Fulvivirga ulvae: one gene and its partner. The protein of the gene in region 1 interacts with the protein of each later gene in a pairwise test. Links are inferred from orthologs where the notes say so. Each region holds a gene or a part of one and is shown on either strand. Other genes may lie near its edges.

Region 1 (7,609 bases):
TGCAAGGCTTGGGCCGAGACCTGATACATAGCTAAGAAGTTCTTTACTGGCAGTGTTCAACTCTACTCCTACAGAGTTCACACAGCTCATCACCACATCATCAAGGCCATGTTTCAGCGCATTTTGATCCACATCATGCTGGTACTGTCCTACCCCGATAGATTTAGGGTCGATTTTTACAAGCTCAGCCAGCGGGTCCATCAGCCTTCTTCCAATGGATACGGCTCCACGAACCGTTACATCATAGTCAGGAAATTCGTCGCGGGCAACATCCGAAGCGGAGTATACGGAAGCACCACTTTCATTTACCATGATCACTAAAATGCTTTTGGGCAGGCCGAGGTCTCGTACAAAGCTTTCCGTCTCACGGCTGGCCGTACCATTACCGATAGCAATAGCCTCCACATCGTACTTTTCGCATAGGTATTTTACAAGTGCGCCTGACTCTGCTACCCTCTTTTGAGGTTCGTTGGGGAATATGGCATCATTATGCAGTAGCTTTCCTTGTTTATCCAGTACTACCACTTTACAGCCTGTTCTGAATCCCGGGTCTAACGCCAGCACGTTTTTCTGCCCTAAAGGAGCAGCCAGCAGCAACTGTCTCAGGTTATCTGCAAACACCCTGATAGCTTCTTCATCTGCCTTATTTTTAGAATTGATCCTGATCTCTGTCTCCATGGAAGGCTTCAGCAACCTTTTGTAACAGTCGGCAGCGGCTTCTTTCACCTGCTCTGCGGCTGCATTGGCAGATTTAACAAACTGTCTTTTTAAAAGATCAACGGCTACATCATCGTCAGGTGCTACATCAAGGGATAAGATCATCTCTTTCTCACCACGTCTCATAGCCAGCAACCTGTGCGAAGGTGTTTTGGAAATTGGTTCCTCCCATTCGAAGTAGTCTTTGTATTTCTGGCCTTCCTCTTCCTTACCTTTAATCACTTTCGATACGATCACGGCCTCTTTCTCGAACAGGTCCCTCATCTTCTTACGCACTTCCTGATCTTCATTCATCCACTCAGCTATGATGTCTCTGGCGCCCTGCAATGCTTCCTCAGTATTGGCCACACCCTTCTCTTCATCAATGTATTCTGAGGCCAGCTTCTCGAGGTCTGCTGACTCCTGCTCGAACAGCACTTTTGCCAATGGCTCAAGTCCTTTTTCCTTGGCCACGGAAGCCCTGGTTTTTCTCTTTGGCTTGTAAGGGAGATAAATATCCTCCAACTCTGCCAGTGTCTGGGCTGCGTTGATGGATGCTTCCAGTTCAGGGGTCAGCTTCTCCTGCTTTTCAATAGACTTTAATATAGCCTCTCTCCTTTTATCCAACTCCCTGAGCTGTGTTACCCTGTCCCTGATCGATGTAATGGCAACTTCATCAAGGCTACCTGTCATTTCTTTCCTATACCTGGAAATAAAAGGTACAGTGGCTCCTTCATCCAGCAACTCTACTACAGCAAAAGCCTGCTTCTCATTGATTCCCAGCTCTTTGGCTACTATTGAAATATTCTTATCCATTCTAATTATTTATACGTATTATTTTTTGAGGCCGACAAAAATATAAAATTATGAAATAGCCTGCTGACCCATAGGCCTAAAAGTTATTAACATTTTATAAAGTGATTATCAGGTCGGTCAGCAGACATTTAATTTACGAAAAAAGGGAACCTCATTGCAAAATCTTTACGTTATAAGAACTGGTTTTTCGGTTTTTAACTTTATTTTGAGTTAAAACCTTTCTTCTAATTTATCCTGTATGAAAAAGCAACTAAGAGAGTGGGGAATATTTTTGGCCCTAGGTTTATTTCTATATTTTACCGGCTTGTACACTGATGTGGCCGCCCTTGCACAAAGGGCGATTTTAAGCACAGGTCTGATCACCGCAGATACAAAGCTTGAAAATCCTGAAAAAGCTGATTTCAATTTTACACTTCAGGCACTGGATGGCCAAACAGTAAAATTTGAAGACTTTAAAGGTAAAGTGATCTTTCTAAACGTTTGGGCTACGTGGTGCGCTCCCTGCATCGCGGAAATGCCTGGTATTCAGGACTTATACAATAAGATTGACAACAAAGATATTGTATTTGTAATGCTCTCAATGGATGATAGTATTGAGAAGCCAAAAAGGTTTATTGCCAAAAAGGAATATACCTTCCCGGTTTACCTACCTGCCAGCCGCGTACCTGATGTATTCAGGTCCCCTTCCATACCCACCACCTATGTGATATCAAAAGACGGCAAAATTGTTGCGAAGAAGGTGGGAATGGCTAATTATGACACCAAATCGTTCAGGAAATTTCTGAATAAGCAGGCATCAAAGGTCAGCAAGTAAGCGCTGCCTTACCTTTTCAACACCTGTTGTTGCATTTTCTTCATACAGGTAGAGGTTCGATCTTTTTGATACCTGGGGTAATTTCGGGTCTATAACATACTTAGGTACATGATCAGCAACCAGATCGAGCAGGCCTGCAGCGGGGTACACCACCAGTGAGGTGCCTACCACCATAAAAATATCTGCTCCATAAGTTTCTTTGGCGGCAATTTCCATCATAGGTACAAGTTCTCCAAACCAAACGATATTTGGCCTTAGCTGAGAGCCCTTCTCACATTTATCTCCCAGCTTAAGCTCCCATCCATCCATTTCGTAAACCAAATTATCATCAGCAGTACTCCGGCACTGGAATAGCTGCCCATGAAGGTGGATCACGTTTGATGAGCCGGCTTTTTCATGAAGGTTGTCTACATTTTGTGTGACAATGGTTACATCAAAATCTTCTTCCAACTTAGCCAGGGCAAGGTGACCGGCATTCGGTTCTGCCTTTAGGGAGGCCTTTCTTCGCTCGTTGTAGAAGTTCAATACAAGCTCAGGGTTCTTTGCCCAGCCCTGTGGGGAAGCAACTTCCATCACATCATGTCCCTCCCAAAGGCCGTTGGAATCCCTGAAAGTGGCTATGCCACTTTCAGCACTGATACCTGCTCCTGTAAGAACAACTACCTTCATCATAATATTATTTCTTTTTTCTGCCTCCTTTTTTGGCAGGTGTTTTCTCCGCAAGCTCTATGCACTCCTCCAAAGTAAGTTCTTTAGGCTCCTTACCTTTCGGTATCTTCACATTCTTTTTACCAAACTTAATGTATGGGCCATACCTTCCGTTAAGCACCTGAACATCAGGATTCTCATCAAACGATTTTATAAACTTATTGGCATCTGCTTCTCTCTTTTGCTGGATGAGTTCGATAGCCCTGTCAGCCTCTATGCTGTACGGGTCGTCATCTTTAGGGATGGATACAAATTTGCCGTCGTGCCGGATGTAAGGCCCAAACCTCCCTATGGCTGCCTGCATGGGTTTGCCTTCAAACTCACCAATCTCCCTTGGTAGCTTGAACAGTTCCAGGGCATCTTCCAGGGTAATGCTTTCAATAAACTGCCCTTTTCTCAGGCTGGCATATTGAGGCTTCTCATCCTCATCATCCCCACCTATTTGAGCTATTGGTCCGAATTTACCTAGTCTGGCAATTACTTTTTTACCAGATTTAGGGTCGATCCCTAACTCCTTTGACTTGGGTACGGAAGATCGCTCAATATTTTCGGTATTTTCTACTTTGGAGTGGAATTCAGAATAAAATTCACCAATCATTTTATCCCACTCTTTCAACCCTTGCGCTACTTCATCAAAAAGCTTCTCTACTTCTGCGGTAAAGCTATAGTTGGTCACGTTAGGAAAATGTTCGACAAGGAAATCATTCACCACCATAGCCATGTTGGTTGGGAACAGCTTACTCTTCTCCGTACCTACCACTTCTGTCAGCGACTTCGGTGTAACCTTTTTATCCTTGAGTTCCAACACCGTGTATTGTCTCTCAGTACCTTCCCTGTTCTCTTTGATCACATAGTTCCTTTTCTGAATGGTCGAAATGGTGGGAGCATACGTTGACGGGCGTCCTATACCCATTTCTTCCAGCTTCTTCACCAGACTGGCTTCAGTGTACCTGGCTGGAGGCCTTGTAAAGCCTTGACGGGCTTTCATGGTATCAAGTATAAGCTCCTGCCCTACTTTAAGCGGTGGAAGCATTCCCTTTTGCTCTTCTCCTTCGTCTTCATCATCGGTAGACTCCAGGTAAACAGAAAGAAAGCCTTCAAACTTGACCACCTCCCCGGTTGCAACCAGTTGCTGTGGCACGGTAGAGATGCCAATGGTGGCAGTTGTTTTTTCTATCTGGGCATCGGCCATCTGGGAGGCAATTGCCCTTTTCCAAATCAGTTCATACAAGCGCTCTCCATTCCTGTCCACTCCCGGACTGGTAACAGCAAAGTTGGTCGGCCTGATGGCTTCGTGAGCTTCCTGGGCGCCTGATGATTTAGTTTTATATTTTCTGACTTTAACGAAATTGTCTCCGTAAGCTTTTTTGATCTCACTCACTGCACCGTTAACAGCTTCATCCGACAGGTTAACAGAGTCTGTTCTCATATAGGAAATGATACCTGCTTCATAAAGCTTCTGGGCTATGGTCATGGTCTGTGACACGGAGAAACCCAGCTTTCTGCTGGCTTCCTGCTGCAGTGTAGAAGTAGTGAACGGAGGTGCTGGTGATTTTTTGGAAGGCTTCTTTTGCAGATCTATAATGGAGAATTCTGCATCTTTGCATGCCTCCAGAAACTGCATCGCCTCCTCCTCAGTGTCAAATTTTTTCGGCAGCTCCGCGCTTAGCAGCTTTTTGCCTCCAAGGTCAAAGGTTGCCGTTATTTTATAAGAACTGACAGGATCAAATTTCTCCACATCCCTTTCCCTTTCTACTACCAGCCTTACTGCTACTGACTGCACGCGCCCTGCGGAAAGTCCGGTTTTAATCTTTTTCCAAAGGATAGGTGAAAGCTCAAAACCAACAAGCCTGTCAAGCACACGGCGTGCCTGCTGCGCATTAACAAGGTCTATATCAATTCCTCTCGGGTTTTTGATCGCATTCTCAATGGCATTTTTTGTGATCTCCCTGAATACGATCCTTCTTGTATTGTCATCGTTAAGGTTCAGGGCCTCTTTTAAGTGCCACGAAATGGCCTCTCCTTCGCGGTCATCATCACTTGCGAGGTAGATAGTCTCCGCTTCCTTAACCAGTTTTTTCAGTTCTTTTACCACCTCTTTTTTATCGGCGGTGATTTCGTAAGTAGGTTTAAAGCCATGCTCTTTGTCAATAGCTTTGTCTCCTTTTGGCAGGTCACGAACGTGACCGTAGCTTGATGTTACTTTATAATCCTTCCCCAGGTATCCTTCAATTGTTTTGGCCTTTGCAGGAGACTCCACGATGACTAAATTCTTCGGCATATGTTAAAATTCAACTGTTTTGAGAATTTCAAAGATCACTAAAATTTTCAAAAATAAAATTTTTGATCTAATTAAATAATTAGTGAGACATTTGTTAGGTAGGCAAATTAACAACTCTTATTTTAGAAAAGTTATGACTAAAACTTTATTTCTTGCACGCCATGCAAAGGCCTCTGACAAGCAACCCGGGCAGAATGACACAGACCGGGAGCTGAATTCCATCGGGCTTCAAAACTCCACCCGGATGGGCATTAACTTCAGCAACAAAGGTATACAATTCGATATTATTGTCAGCAGCCCGGCGGTCAGGGCACAGGCTACCGCATCCCTCATTGCGGAGCAACTCAAGTACGACACATCTAAAATACATCTAAATCCTGAAATATACGAGGCCTCAACCCGTACTCTTCTGCAGGTGATCAATCAGCTCAAGGATGAGTGGAATACCGTATTGCTGGTAGGCCATAACCCGGCCATCAGCTATCTGGCTGAGTACCTGACCAAATCAGAAATAGGTGACATGACCACATGTGGTGTGGTAAGTATAGAATTCGAGCTTGATCAATGGAATATGATCTCCGAAGGCACCGGAAAAATGGTCAGCTATGAGTATCCTGATTTGCTCAATTTTTAATTAATTTCGTCCCCCAATTTCGATAGAAAACTATGACGGAGAAAGAAGAGATAATTTCCAAGTTCGACCCCAATGCACCCGGTACCTCGGGCAACTTGTTCGGACTGCCTTTTAATAATGATACTGCTGAGCTGATCATCATACCCGTGCCCTGGGAGGTAACGGTATCTTACACCGCCGGCACCGCTGACGGTCCGGAAGCCATACTTGAAGCTTCTGCCCAGGTAGACCTTTTTGTAAAAGACATACCCGATGCCTGGAAACTGGGCATCAGCATGCTCCCGATTTCACCGGGGTTCAAAAGGGAAAATGAAAAATATCGTGACCTGGCTGCCAGGTACATTCAGTGGCTGGAGGAAAACGAGGAGGACTGGATTTCGGATGAGTTAAAGGTAATCCCTTCAACGGTTAATGAAATTTGCGAGAAACTGAATATATACGTTAAGTCACAGGCCTTAAAGCAGCTCGAACAAGGGAAAATGGTAGGCCTGCTTGGTGGTGACCACAGTACTCCGCTTGGTTTGATGTCTGCCCTGAGTGAGAAATACGACAACTTCGGAATATTACAAATAGACGCACACGCCGACCTGAGGAAAGCTTATGAAGACTTCACCTATTCGCATGCTTCTATTATGTACAATGCCATGGAAATCCAGCAGATAACCAAGCTGGTACAGGTAGGCATCCGCGATTTTTGTGAAGACGAGGCGGAATATATTAAAACATCCAATGGCCGGGTGGTAACTTTTTATGATGAAGACCTGAAATCTGCCTTGCTGGAGGGTTATACCTGGGAAAATATATGCAATAACATCATCACCCACCTGCCTGAGCAAGTGTATATTAGCTTTGATATTGACGGCCTCGATCCCAAGCTCTGCCCTAACACCGGTACACCCGTTCCCGGAGGTTTAGAATACCACCAGGTTATGTACCTGTTCAAACAGGTGGTAAAATCCGGCCGCAAAATCATTGGTTTTGACCTTAACGAGGTATCTCCCGGTGAAGATGAATGGGATGCCAACGTCGGTGCAAGGATATTATACCAGATGAGCAATTTGATGGCGGTGTCGCAAGGTAAGTTGAATATGGTGGTGTAGATCACCATACCACGTCATTCAAAACGAAGCGTAGCGGAGAAAATAAGGGGTAATCAGTGATCGGTGAAGAGGTAATCGGTGATTTCAGGAAAGGTTAGTAAAGCGATAACCGGTGACTGACTGGTGAACAGTAAACTGTAAATAAAATTGGATTTTGAATATTTCTACGACGCGACTGTCCCCCTGAGGGGATTATAGGGGTGTTTAAAGCCTGCCTCGGATCCGGGAGATTCCTGATATTTTCATTAGGTGTAGCAATGCGATAAAGTCTTATTTAAGAGAATTCAGGAATGACGGTGTGGGTGACGGTAATTTGGTGCCCAGTCACGGTTTAAAACCTATTACTAAAATATCATCCGTCTGTTCATTGTCGTTTTTCCAGTCTTTGATGGTTTGGTTTAGCTTTTGTCTCTGGTCAACTATAGTTAGTCCCTGGATTTCATGTAGTAATTGTTTGAATCGGCCTACCATGAATTTCTTGCCTTTTTCACCGCCGAATTGGTCTGCGTACCCGTCTGAAGTGAGGTAAAAGGTTTCATCACCTTTAAGGTCAATGATGT
Region 2 (7,569 bases), 3.8 Mb from region 1 along the record:
CTGATCGTTTGTGCCATGATATTTGGTGGCATTATGGAGCGCAATGGCATGTTAAAAAGACTGGCACAGTCTATCATCAAACTTGCTCACTCAACAGGTTCACTTGTTGCCTCTACAGCAGGCACATGCATTACTTTTAACCTTACAGCTTCTGACCAGTACATAGCCATAGTGGTGCCTGGCAGAATGTTCAGACAGGAATATGAGGACAGGGGCCTGGCACCCGAAAACCTGAGCCGAACGCTGGAAGATTCAGGAACTGTTACCTCGGTACTCATACCATGGAATACCTGCGGTGCTTATCAATCCTCCGTTCTGGGCGTTGCGACTATAGCTTATTTGCCTTTCTGCTTTTTCAATATCATGAGTCCTTTTATGACCATCCTGTTTGCTTACGCTAATATTAAGATCCGTAAGGTGGATCAAACCGAAAAACGAATTTAAAGCATGTATCCGGCCACGATATCCAGTGAAGAAATAAATGAACTTGAGCTTCAGCGATATGAAGGCAGGGTTCATATTATCACTCAGGAAGATCAGATAACCGAAGTCATGAGCAAAGTAAGCAGAGAAAAAGTTGTTGGCTTTGACACTGAAACAAAACCTGCGTTTAAAAAAGGAGAATATAACCATGTGTCTCTGATACAAATAGCTACCTCAAAAGAGGTTTTCCTGATCAGAACTAACCTTACAGGCCTTACCAACGACCTTATTGCATTTCTGTCAAATAAGAAACTATTAAAGATCGGAGTTGCCCTGCGTGACGATATTAAAGACTTAAGAAAATTGAGAGAGTTTACGCCGGGAGGCTTTGTCGAGCTCAATAAGCTGGTAAAAGAAATAGGAATAGAAAGCAACGGGCTCAGAAAACTGGCTGCAATTGTCCTAGGATTCAGGATTTCAAAAAGCGCTCAGATTTCAAATTGGGAAAGTGAAAAGCTGAGCGATAAACAGATTAACTATGCGGCAACAGATGCCTGGGTTTGTATTGAAATGTACCGAGAACTGGAGAGAAAAGGATACTTTAAATATTGACGCACTGCATTAATGAGAAAATTTCCTTTATTTGGAAAATAATCTCAAAATGAACCTCGAATAATGAATAAATATGATTTTATTAAACTTTTTAAGTAAAAAATAGTTTGGCATAATTATTTGTTTAAATTAAAAAATGAAATTTTAAACAACTTTATGTACAAACAAATTCCTCTACTCCCCATCCTCATTGCCGGTTCTGGTATAATTATATCGGTAATTATATACCTTGATCAACCTGTTCACTATACCATAATTTCTACAGCTGTTATTATTCTTTTATTGAGTATACTCACCTTCCGCATACTAAAACGCAGTGAAGAAGTCAAAAGGCGATACGCCTCAAAACTTGAAGCGGAAAATATGCGTGTGGATAAAATGACAACATTTGTCGAAACCATTTCATCTGGTAGTTACACCGCAGACCTTCATTTAAGCACTGAAAATGATGCACTGTTTCAAAAGCTTTTTAAAATGCAGGAAAAGCTACGGTCCACAGCCGACGAGGACCTAAAGCGCAACTGGATGAATACCGGATTGGCTAAATTCGGGGAAATACTTCGTAGTGAAAATGATTTACAAACCCTTTCCGATATTATTATCCGTAACTTGGTGAAATACCTGAACGCCAACCAAGGCGGGTTGTTTGTGGTTGAGGAAGAGAACAATGACCGATACCTTGAACTCAAAGCGGCTTATGCCTACAACAGAAAAAAATTCATAAGCAAAAGGATAAATCCAGGGCAGGGGCTTACCGGGCAGTGCTGGTTGGAAGGGGAGAAAATATTGATGACGGACATTCCTGAGTCTTATGTGAATATAACATCTGGTTTGGGAGAAGCTCTCCCCAAATGCATCCTTATAATACCTTTGAAGGTAAACGATGAAACATATGGAGTGGCAGAACTGGCATCATTTAAAATATTTGAAGAACATGAAATTGATTTTGTAGAAAAACTGGCCGAGAGTATTGCCTCCACCATATCAAATGCAAGGATCAATGTGACCACCAAGGCTCTTTTAGCATCTACTCAGCAACAAGCCGAAGAGCTAAAAGCCCAGGAAGAAGAAATGAGGCAAAACATGGAAGAACTGCAGGCTACACAGGAAGAGATGCAGCGGGTTTCGGCAGAGATGTCTGAACAACTCCGCGTGATCAATGCTACCATAGCCACCATAGAGTTCGATCTATCGGGAATAATTAGAGATGCTAATGAAAACTTCCTGGCTTTGATGGGCTACGGCAAAGAAGAGATCATTGGCCGGCACCACAAAATATTCGTTGCCGCAGAAGAGGCCAATTCTGAGGCCTACGTAAAATTCTGGAAGGAACTATCCTCAGGTCATTCCTTTGATGGTGAATTCAGCAGGGTAACAAAAAAAGGTAATGCCGTATGGATCAAAGGGATGTACAGCCCAATATTGGACAATGCAGGTAATCCTGTAAAAGTAGTGAAGTTCGCCTATGATATAACCAGTGAAAAAGAGCAGCAGGCTAAAATGAAGAAAACCCTCGAGGAAATAACGGCTACGCAGGAAGAGATGCAGAGGATTTCAGGTGAAATGTCAGAACAGCTAAGAGTGATCAACTCCACAATTGCCACAGTTGAATTTGATCTCTCCGGGAAAATTCTGGAGGCCAACAATAACTTCCTGGCTCTTGTCGGCTACAATAAAGATGAGATAATCGATCGCCACCATAGAATATTTGTTGACAAAGAGGAAAGCGAATCCGATGCATATGCTAAATTCTGGGCTACACTCTCAGAAGGAAAATCTTTTAACGGTGAATTCAAAAGATTAACCAGGGATGGTAAAACTATTTGGATAAAGGGGATGTACAGTCCCATTAGAAACAAAGCCCAACAGCCTGTAAAAGTTGTTAAGTTCGCCTACGATATCACCAGGGAAAAAGAACAGCAAGTACAAATGAAGCTTCAAATGGAAGAACTGACAAGATTGAAAAGAGATGAGAATTAATCTGTAACACCGACCAAAAACTATACTCCTGAATTAAACCATAAGGATATTCTGTTTTGCATCCTCCTTAATCTTCAGGGTACTCCATGGTCAATTCATGGCCAGTATCTATGAGAAATTGTATCTTTTCGTCAAGCAGATCGTTCATGCCCACTTTAACTTCTCCTGTCAGCTGGCAATCAGCTCCGAAAACCTGATCAGTAATTTTTATTTCAAAATCGTTGATGAGGCGCATCACTTCATTAGTCGCATCATAAGTGTACCTAAGACTGATGGTACGTGTAATATCCACTTTTTTGATTTGTGCACTATTGAGGGCTTCTTCCGCAGATACTTTGTAGGCATTGATCAATCCGCTTACTCCTAATTTGGTACCTCCGAAATATCGCACCACAACCACCAGTGTATCAGTTAGTTTTTTAGAGTTGATTTGCCCTAATATAGGATCTCCGGCAGAGTGATTGGGCTCACCGTCATCATTAGCCCTGTAAATGTTTCTATCGGCACCTAGTACATAGGCATAACAGTGATGCCGGGCATCATAATATCTTTTTCGAAGCTCGTCCAAACGCTCCTTTATATCTTCCTCAGAGGCTACCGGGTAGGCGAACGCAAGAAATTTGCTCCCCTTCTCTTTGTAAAGCCCTTCCGAAGGTACCGCAATAGTAAGGTAGCTTTCTGCTTTAATGTTCATATCAGAGCTAATATTTCCTGGTATGATATGAAAATAATGGCCAAAACGGCCAAAACCAAACCTACCTGGTTAAGCCTGGAGAATCTTTCTTTAAAAAACGCTACTGATAATCCTGCCGCTAAAACAATAATCCCCACATTGATTAAGGGATATACAATAGCCCCGTCATTACTGAATGCTGAAAGTGAAGTAATAAGAAAGTAAATTGAAAAATAATTGACCACACCCAGTACAGCACCTCCAGCAACACTTATTAATGATAATTTCCTTCTATTACTAATTAATAAGAAAAGTCCAATAACTCCCGCAGACACAAATACAAACATCGGGAAAACAGCAGATTCCCGATCAGTAAGAAAATAATAACTGGTATAGTTAATCGAAGAGTCTATAATGCCTCCAAAAATAAATACCAAAAGCGGCAGAAATAAATCAAAGCCCCTTAACTTATGTGCCTCAATCTTTTTCTCCTTGTACGAGCTCATAAAAATTGCAGCCAGTGCAAGCGCCATACCAGCATAATTTAGCCAGGTGTAAGGCCTCGACTGAATATCGAGTAATAAAATACTGAAAAGTACGGGTATGATAAGCGACATTTTTGCCGAGATAGATGAAACCGTCATACTAAATTTTTGGGTAGTAATGGCCATCAAATAAAATGTGCCTATAAAAACACCTCCAAGTACCATAGCAATGAGAACCCAGGGCTCGTCAATAGTAATACTTTCAAGCACTGAACTATCTCCCATGAAAACTGCCCCGGTAATAACACACGCCACATAGTTAAAAACAATAGCCTGAAAGGTATCCATCTTAAATGTAGAAAATAACCTGAAGCAAATAAATATGCCCACATTCATTAAGACACAAAGTAAAATATCCAGCATACTCTAAAGTTTGGGGGCGCAAAATAAGATATTTTTTCACGTACTTGTAACCTCGCTTTAAAATTTGAGTCTAATTCATGCAACCCGGCCCTGCAATGTGGGTCTTTAGCTAAAAATCTAATAGCAATGACACAGGCAAAAACTACGTTACTTCTTCTGCTCTCATTTTCATGCATTTCATTATTTGCTCAGCAATCTGAAATACGGGAGTTATCATCGTTCAATCAATTATCTTTCAGCACCGCAGGGAAAGTCTACCTGACACAAGGCTCTAATCAGAAAGTAGAACTGAAAGGATCAAAAGAAGTGCTGGAAAAGATAGAAACCGAAGTGCGTGGTGGGCGTCTGATCATAAAAAAAGAAAGCTCAGGATGGTTTAGCTGGTCTGACGACGGCGATCTGGAAGTATATATTACTATACCCGAAATTGAAGAAATCAATATCTCCGGCTCCGGTAAAATATATGGAAAAAACACAATAAAGGCCGGAGATATGGAAATCAGCGTAAGTGGCTCAGGCAGTGTCAATTTAAATGCTACGGTAAGCGACCTGGATCTTTCCATTTCAGGGTCGGGTGAAATTTCCCTCGAAGGCACCGCCAGGTATGTGGATCTCTCAATAAGCGGTTCAGGTAGTTTAGGTGCCGAAGATTTGAAGTCAGATTCATATAAAATAAAAATATCAGGCTCAGGAAGCTGTAAAGTGTTTGCTGAAAAATCTATTGACGCTTCGATCAGTGGAAGTGGTAGCGTTTATTACAAAGGAAGCCCTTCAAATATCAACAGCCATTCATCAGGGAGTGGTAAAGTAAGAAAAATCTAATTTTTCAGGTCAATAACTCAGAGTGTGGAGAGGGTGCTAGAAGGTCGGCACCCTCTTTTTATGTAATAACAATCCCCTTACTATGGTAAACTGCGCAAGGATATATGTAAGCATAATCCAAAACCCAGCAATGGGCAGCGGCTCCATAAATTTATTAATAGCAAGGATGGAGTCTGACATCATGAACAGAACGGCTCCGAAAAATACAAAACCGAAGCTAGACTGAGAGGTATACCCAAAACGGTTAAGCGCAAAAATAGCCATAGCAACAATCACACTGGCATAAATAATAACAGGAACCATCAAATCCCCAAGCTTGGGCAACAAAACATATACCAGGCCGCAACCGGCCAGAACCAGAATAAATACATAGCGTATCCTTTGGGTCGGGAGCAAACTATTTTCCTCATTTTTCCACCGTGCCTTTTTGTAGGTATAAATATAGACCAGATGAGCTACAAGAAAAGACCCCAGCCCCATCATAAAATAGAGTTCACCTCGATCCTGGAACATCAATACCACATCTCCTATCCATGAAAATAACAGGGCCAATAGCCCGAAATTAAGTAGTGAACTCTTCTCAGTGCTGGATACCGCAAAATATATCATCAAAAGCGGCATCAAAAATGGCTTGGAATAGAATGCCAGATCGGCATTTTCAATAATTTGGGAAGTAAGGTTTATCGCAGCAACTATGACAAACAGGATCAGGATAATTTTTCTCACTTTAATTAGTTGTTTGCTGTTTTCTCACCAATTTAATCATTAGAAACAGAAACGCAATAATTGCAAAAAAGCCACCGGTCCAAAAGGTGATCATAAAGTTTTCTGCTTTATTGGCATAGATCCATCCCGAAAGCAGTGCACCCATCATAATGCCAAACTCAAGGGCAATGAAAACGGTGGCCATAGCCTTCCCCCTGTTCTCGTCTTTACAAAGGTCCGCAGTCCAGGCAAATATGGTAGGAGAGTTCATTCCTGTGCCCAGGCCAAAGAGTACTGCACCGGTAAGCAACATAAAAACACTGCCTGCGATACCGACTACAAACATTCCGGCAGCATAGAGTAGGGTAGCAACCAGCAACACCCGTTCACGGCCATATCTGTCTGATGCCTTGCCCGCCAAAATACGTACCAACAGGGATGATACTGTGAAAACCGTGAAAAACACTCCTTTGTTTTCCATGCCCAGATGTTTGCTTAGATCTGGTACAACGGTCAACACCATACCGAAGGAAAATACTGTAAAGAACATAACAATGGACGGGGCTATAACACTTGGATCATAAATTTCATTGCGGTTTATTTTCAGGTGCTCTAACCTGAATTTCTCAGGCTTGGCCAGCGTTTCCTTCATGCCTATGAGTACCAGAATGGAAAGTATGGCCAGTGCTGAGGAGGTATAGAACATTACATCCATAGAGTACCATAGCTTAATCTGGCTCCCGATTGCAGGGCCACTTGCCATACCTATGGTACCAAATACCCCTGAGATACCCAGTGCTTCACCACGTCTCTGATAAGGTACAATATCCGCAACATAAGCTACAGTGCCTGTAGGTTTAAAGCCCGTAGAAAACCCATGTATAAAGCGCAAAGCAAAAAAGCCGGCAACCGTGGTGATCATAGGATAAATAAAGCCGATGACAAAACAGACAGCAGCTCCGATGATCATAACAGGTATCCTTCCTATCCTGTCGGTGAGTTTCCCACTAAATGGCCTGGAAATTAATGCAGTAAGGGTAAATAAGGATATGATCAATCCCTTGTAATCCTCTCCGCCAAGGCTGGTCAGATAATCCGGAAGTTCCGGAATGATCATGTTAAAACTGGCAAAAAATAAATAGGAACTGGCACATAAAAGCCAGAACTGTAAGGTATAGGTGCGTTCTTTTGGGGAGTTAACTGCTTGTGCCTGCATGATGCCCGCAAAACTAACCTAAAAATCAGGATTAGAGGGTAATAATCTGATTTCTAAATCATTTATTATTTAAACTGCCTCCGTGGGCAACTGAACTCAGTAAACATCCAGGGGAGTTCAGTATAACCTTATTTCGCTATCTGCTTTTGGTTGAAGTAAGATTTCATCTGGGACTTTAAAATGTTTGCCCACTATCGTGAATACATAAAAAAAACGCCCCAAATAACTTG

What was found.
Region 2: the proteins of topA (region 1) and LVD17_RS04080 interact in binary tests that used the Escherichia coli proteins (3 or more experiments, as listed by UniProt). The link is inferred for Fulvivirga ulvae from one-to-one orthologs.

What each region holds. Positions count from the first base shown.
Region 1 is NZ_CP089981.1:4,700,587-4,708,195, reverse strand. The notes cover bases 2,660-5,634. They hold topA (type I DNA topoisomerase), read right to left. Parts: upstream 5,316-5,634; coding sequence 3,003-5,315; downstream 2,660-3,002. Other genes in these bases: LVD17_RS19945 (SixA phosphatase family protein), read left to right, coding at 5,449-5,634; LVD17_RS19955 (SIR2 family NAD-dependent protein deacylase), read right to left, coding at 2,660-2,998. Outside these bases: LVD17_RS19965 (Tex family protein), read right to left, coding at 1-1,512; LVD17_RS19960 (TlpA family protein disulfide reductase), read left to right, coding at 1,751-2,326; more of LVD17_RS19955, read right to left, coding at 2,309-2,659; more of LVD17_RS19945, read left to right, coding at 5,635-5,949; LVD17_RS19940 (agmatinase family protein), read left to right, coding at 5,982-7,049; LVD17_RS19935 (tetratricopeptide repeat protein), read right to left, coding at 7,374-7,609. UniProt on the Escherichia coli protein: Releases the supercoiling and torsional tension of DNA, which is introduced during the DNA replication and transcription, by transiently cleaving and rejoining one strand of the DNA duplex.
Region 2 is NZ_CP089981.1:946,950-954,518, forward strand. Bases 1,897-4,831 are described here. They hold LVD17_RS04080 (IMPACT family protein), read right to left. Parts: upstream 3,710-4,831; coding sequence 3,083-3,709; downstream 1,897-3,082. Other genes in these bases: LVD17_RS04075 (PAS domain S-box protein), read left to right, coding at 1,897-3,015; LVD17_RS04085 (hypothetical protein), read right to left, coding at 3,706-4,596; LVD17_RS04090 (head GIN domain-containing protein), read left to right, coding at 4,723-4,831. Also shown: Na+/H+ antiporter NhaC, read left to right, coding at 1-444; LVD17_RS04070 (3'-5' exonuclease), read left to right, coding at 448-1,035; more of LVD17_RS04075, read left to right, coding at 1,192-1,896; more of LVD17_RS04090, read left to right, coding at 4,832-5,418; LVD17_RS04095 (lysoplasmalogenase), read right to left, coding at 5,455-6,144; LVD17_RS04100 (MFS transporter), read right to left, coding at 6,146-7,339.